Regions from separate parts of the Serratia sp. NPDC087055 genome, predicted to be linked through region 2. Evidence: predicted binding sites of a transcription regulator. Region 2 holds the regulator's gene; the other holds the start of a gene.
What was found. The regulator CRP, encoded in region 2, controls carbon source genes, mostly activating them, when cyclic AMP is high. The targets are predictions, from matches to a motif close to ATGTGANNNNNNTCACAT.
Positions count from the first base shown of each region.

Region 1 (2,985 bases), on a different contig from region 2:
TCAGATCACGGTGGGTGATCACCAGATCGACATCATCCGGCAGGCTGTTGATGGCACTGTTGGTCACCGAAATGTTTTTCAACCCAGCGTCCGCCACCTTCTTGCGCAGTACGCCAGCGCCCATCGCACTGGACCCCATACCGGCATCGCAGGCGACGATGATTTTGCGCACCGTCGTCAGATCACCATCTACCGCTGCGTGTGCCGCTGCCCCCCCTTTGGACTGAGACTTCATTTCCTGCATGCGGCGAGTCGCTTCTTCCAGATCATCCTCTTCTTTCACTTTTGACGTTTTCAGCAGGAACGCTGACACCACGAAGGACACGGCAAAGGCCGCGACCACGGCTGCAATGTTGGCGAAGTAAGCGCCTTTTGGCGTCATTGCCAGCACCGCCAGGATTGAACCCGGTGAGGCCGGGGACACCAGGCCGCCGTTCAGCATGGTGAGCGTGAATACGCCGGTCATGCCGCCCAGAATTACCGCCAGCAGCAGGCGTGGATTCATCAGCACGTACGGGAAGTAGATTTCGTGGATACCCCCCAGGAAATGGATGATTGCCGCACCGCCCGCAGACTGCTTGGCACTACCGCGACCAAAGAACATGTAGGCCATCAGCACGCCCATACCCGGGCCTGGGTTAGCTTCGATCAGGAAGAAGACAGATTTGCCGGCTTCGGTCGCCTGCTGGATGCCCAGTGGCGAGAAGATGCCGTGGTTGATAGCGTTGTTCAGGAAGAGAATTTTCGCCGGTTCGACGAAGATCGACGCCAGTGGCAGCAGGTTGTTCACCACCATCACATGCACGCCGGCTGCCAATAGCTTCGACAGCACTTCGACCAGTGGGCCTATGCCCAAGAAGGCCAGAATTGCCAGCAGCATGCCGATAATGCCGGCAGAGAAGTTGTTCACCAGCATCTCAAAACCGCTTTTGATCTTGCCGTCTACCCAGCGGTCAAAATGCTTTATCGCCCAGCCACCCAACGGACCCGCAATCATCGCGCCGAGGAACATCGGCATGTCAGCCCCGACAATCACCCCCATGGTGGTGATCGCACCGACCACGCCACCGCGATCGCCACCGACCAACCGGCCACCGGTGAAACCGATAAGCAACGGCAGCAGATAGGTGATCATTGGGCCAACCAGCTTGGCTAAGGTTTCGTTAGGCAGCCAACCTGTAGGAATGAATAAGGCAGTGATGATACCCCAGGCGATAAATGCGCCAATGTTGGGCATCACCATGTTGCTTAAGAAGCGGCCAAAGTTTTGAACTTTGACTTTGATGTCTGGTGAAAACATAAAACACACCCCTATTGTTACGCGCTGACAATAGAGCGCGTGATTATTGTTGTTACGATCCAGCCGTGTTGTTGCTGTATGCGCAATGGACTCTATCACGCTGTTTTTACCGCGCGAACTTCACGGATTTTTTGTGATTAACATCACACAAACACCCCCATAAACAGGTTACTTATAGTGATGCAGCTCACATTTAATGAGTGTAAAAAAGCCACAACGAGAACGAAATGCGCTTAAAACTCAATTAAATGTGATGTTTGTCACATTTAATTGATGCGTGTTTGTTTTTAAATTGTGATGTTTATCACAATCTATTTTTCGGTCACTACCGAATCCTGGCTTGGGGGTGGTCTTCCCTGTGAGCATTCATCCCGTCGGGAAATAACGGGGCGATGAATGAAAGAAAACTACATGTCGAAAAACGATGATTAATTGAAGTGTAGTACAGAAGCGTCGCGCAAGAAGTGGGCAAGCCGTTGGAAAGACTGAAAGGGAATACCTGGAACAGAAAGGCAGAAGCCGGGACATCGGCTTCTGCCTTTCTACGATTACTGGGTCACGCTTGAGACGGTTTTCTGTGCATTCAGTAAATCCTGCTGCTTGGCCACCAGATTCGACATCATGGTGTTGTACTGCGTCGCCTGCTGGGAAGTACGGAACTGCACGCCGTTATTGTTGAAGCTAACCTGATTACCTTGGGTACGCAGGAAATCCCCGACCTGAACCAGATCCTGGACGAAACTGGCGGTGGTAGGAATAACCGGCATCAGCGCATTGGCCGGCCCGGTGACAATCTTGTCATAAGCCTGGTTATATACGGCTTTCAGATCGTCGGGTTGCTTCAGTGCTGCCCGGGCAGTGTCTGCCTGTGACTTCGCCGACTGAATCTGCTGCCCCAGCAGGTTCAGCGCTCCAACGGACTGCTGCAACGTATCACGTTTGCTCATGTAGTCCTGTGCGGTGCGGATCTGGTTAATCTGATCCAACGCCGGTGTCAGGCTCGCATCCAATGACTTGGACAATTGCTGGGAAAAACCGACCAAGATGGCGTAATCCCCGGCATAGTTACCGAATTTCTGTTTCTGGTCTTCGCTCAGCGTCGGGATTTTCGCGCCGCTGCGCATCACCGTATTCTGTAAGTAATCAATAAACGCCTTGCGTTGTTCCGGCTCTTTATCGCCGCAGGCAGTCAGCTGCATGACCACCAACAATGCCAATACCGGGGCCAACCAACGCGCGAAACTCCTGCTCTGGATCCCTACCGCCATGTGACATAACTCCTGTTATAAACCTGCTTTTTCATCGGACTCCGTCCCTTTTGCTGCACTCCTTGCGCCTATAAGAATAGATCAACTGAGTGCGATCCGATACGCGATTCACCGTTCAGGGGCTATTCTTTGGCAATAGCGGCTAATGGCAGTATCTGAAACAAAGCCTTCCCCCCAAATCGGCGGGCTATTGGCGATGCCAAAGGAAAAAACCGGGGGGCACGCCAGCAGCAATAAAAAAGGCGCCCTAAGGCGCCTTTTACTGACAGGACGGTTTACTGCAGTACGGAAATATCCGCCACCTGCAGGAACAGCTCACGCAGCTTGCTCAGCAACGTCAGACGGTTCACACGCACCGCATCGTCTTCTGCCATCACCATCACGTTGTCGAAGAAGGCGTCGACCGGTTCACGCAGG
Region 1 covers NZ_JBJDOG010000004.1:223,979-226,963, forward strand. Annotated here, with positions in the region: gene ACI2J2_RS19195 (PTS mannitol transporter subunit IICBA) at 1-1,300, opposite strand, end outside; gene ACI2J2_RS19200 (DUF3053 domain-containing protein) at 1,849-2,568, opposite strand; gene glyS (glycine--tRNA ligase subunit beta) at 2,844-2,985, opposite strand, start outside.
Region 1: a site for CRP is predicted at 1,549-1,566, ahead of ACI2J2_RS19195 (PTS mannitol transporter subunit IICBA). Genes of this name have one in related genera too.

Region 2 (2,985 bases):
AACAGTAAACGCAATGCCTGTTGATCGTTCTCCAGCGCTTGGTGAGCGTTCTTACGCAGCAAACCGCTTTGCCACTGTGGCCATAACCAGATGGTGCTGCCGAACACCAGCACACAACCGATCAAGGTATCGATCAGGCGTGGAACCAAAAAATGGGTACCGTTTAGCGCCAGTAATTGCAAGGTGTAGACCGCCGTTACCGTAAAACCAATCACTGCCAACCCGTAGTTTTTACGCGAGACCAAGTAGGCCAGCAGGGTGATAACCAGCATTACGCTCAGCGTTTCAGCCTCAGGCAACTGCAGTTGCAGCAGGCCGGCGGCGAGCACCAGCCCAACCAGGGTGCCAAGCGCACGGTGCTGGATACGTACCCGGGTGGCGTTGTAGCCATTCTGGCTCACCAGCATGATGGTCAACAGTATCCAGTAAGGCTTCGGTAAGTTGAAAATCATCCCGAGGCTACTGCCGGCAGCCAGTGTGACACCCAGGCGTGCCGCATTGCGCAGGGCGTTGGATTTAAATGACAGGTAACTGACCAGTGCAGGCCAGAACGGCAAACGGTTTTGGTTGGCCATCAGATCGCGTCGGTAAAGCGGGTGTTGGGTGCGTAACAGACGGGCAATACGGCTGAAATGGTAGTAACAGAACTGCCCAACGGGGTTATCCGGGTGCTGCGCTGCCACTTTCTCTAGTGCCGCCAGTTCATTGTCCATATTGAAACGCTGAGAATGCTGGTGATAGAGAATATCGTGTGCCACCGTGCGCAGCCGGCCGGCAATCACCTGTGCATTGCGGCGGATGATGGCTTCGGCCTGGCTTTGCTCCACCAGTTTTTGCACTTCTTCCGGCAGATGTAGACTGACGGTAATGTGTTCCTGCAGATCCAGTGCGACCTGAAAAGTACGCTGTAGGCGCTTTTGTTCGAGGTTACTGGCGTGCGGTAGAAAGTTAAGCTGCTGATACAGCAGGGTGATCAGATCCATCACTTTTTGCTGGCGTATCAACAGTGGCGGTAATGCGGTCTGTGGATCGGTATGCTGGGTCAGCAGCGAATATTTGGCCTCAAAGTAGTCCGCCAGTTCCAAATAGAGCTGATTGAGCGATTCGCGCATCGGTTGTTCTTTCCACAGCGTGAACCAAAACCAGGTAAACAGCCCGTACCAGGCGGTACCCACGACGTATAGCAGCGGTGCGTGCCAAAGCGGAACTGTACCGGCCATACTGAGGGAGAAAATGGCGGCAACCAGCGAGGCGGGCAACAGGCGGGCATGTAACGGACTTATTTCACCGCTGACGCCGAGAAGCAGTGCCAGGCCAAGCATCAACACCGGCAACGGCAAGTGCCAAAGTAATGCTTGCTGTAATAGCAGGCTGCTGAGTGCAAATAGAGAGCCACCGACAATCAGACGTTTGAAGAAGCGTTTGTGAGGGGTGTCTAGCCCGGCAATATTGCAGCAGGCAGGAACCAGGGAAAATAATAGGCCGTATTGCAGTTGGCCGATCAACAGGCCGAGTAACACTGGCAGGCACAGCACCAGCGTTTGCCGCAGTGCATAGTTGACTTCCGGGTGGTAAATCAGTCTGCGCCACATGATGACTTGGGGCATAAAAAAACGGCGCGAATCATCGCGCCGTTTTTTCAGTGATTAACGCGTGCCGTAAACGACAATGGTTTTGCCGTGGGCGGAGATCAGGTTTTGATCTTCAAGCATTTTCAGAATACGGCCAACGGTTTCACGTGAACAACCGACGATTTGGCCAATTTCCTGACGAGTAATTTTAATCTGCATACCATCAGGATGGGTCATGGCATCAGGTTGTTTCGCCAGGTTCAGCAGTGTTTGCGCGATACGGCCTGTAACGTCCAGGAAGGCGAGGTTACCCACTTTCTCAGATGTTATCTGCAGACGGTTTGCCATCTGGGCTGACAGGCGCATCAGGATGTCCGGGTTGACCTGAATTAACTGGCGGAATTTCTTGTAGGAAATTTCAGCCACTTCGCAGGCGGTCTTCGCCCTAACCCAGGCGCTACGCTCCTGACCTTCTTCAAATAATCCAAGCTCGCCGATGAAATCCCCCTGGTTAAGGTAGGATAAAATCATCTCTTTACCTTCTTCATCCTTAATCAGCACCGCGACGGAGCCTTTGACGATGTAGTAAAGCGTTTCGGCTTTTTCACCTTGGTGAATCAGCGTACTTTTGGATGGATATTTGTGGATATGGCAATGAGACAGGAACCATTCGAGAGTAGGGTCTGTTTGCGGTTTGCCGAGAACCATTCGCTGTTATCCTCTGTTGTTATCGCTGCCTTGTGTCACAGGGGTCAGAGTTCCCTGTAAAACCTGTTGTCGCCGTTGTTTTAATGGTGGCTATCAGCAGATTTTGAGGCGTGTCATAAATATACGCTGTCGCTCTAGCATATTAACTTGCCGGGAGAGCTGCAAGCTACATTCTGTTAACATACCGGTAAAGGAGCCTTTCCCTGGGAGTTTCCCTGAAATCAGTGTCCCGGAAAGATTTATTGCGGCTCTGTTTGTAGCACAGAGTGAGGCGGGTGTCTTGTGTTGTCTCGCTTCAGCATGATTAGCATCAGGTTCCGTTGCCAGTTTCTATGCGAAAGCGTACCCTGATTTTAAGAAATTAACCGGAGTGACCAGTATGCAGGCAAGAGTTAAGTGGGTGGAAGGGTTAACGTTTCTGGGTGAATCCGCGTCTGGCCATCAGGTGTTGATGGACGGCAATGCGGGCGACAAAGCGCCCAGCCCGATGGAAATGGTGCTGATGTCGGTAGGGGGCTGTAGTGCTATCGACGTGGTGTCGATCCTGCAAAAAGGGCGTAATGATGTGCGTGATTGCGAGGTCAAGCTGACTTCTGAACGACGTGAAGAAGCACCGCGGCTGTTCACCCATATCAACCTGCACTTTATCGTGAGCGGTAAAGATCTGAGCGACAAAATCGTTGAGCGGGCGGTGAACCTTTCGGCG
Region 2 covers NZ_JBJDOG010000006.1:204,361-207,345, forward strand. Annotated here, with positions in the region: gene ACI2J2_RS21825 (YccS/YhfK family putative transporter) at 1-1,592, opposite strand, end outside; gene crp (cAMP-activated global transcriptional regulator CRP) at 1,647-2,279, opposite strand; gene ACI2J2_RS21835 (OsmC family protein) at 2,659-2,985, shown strand, end outside.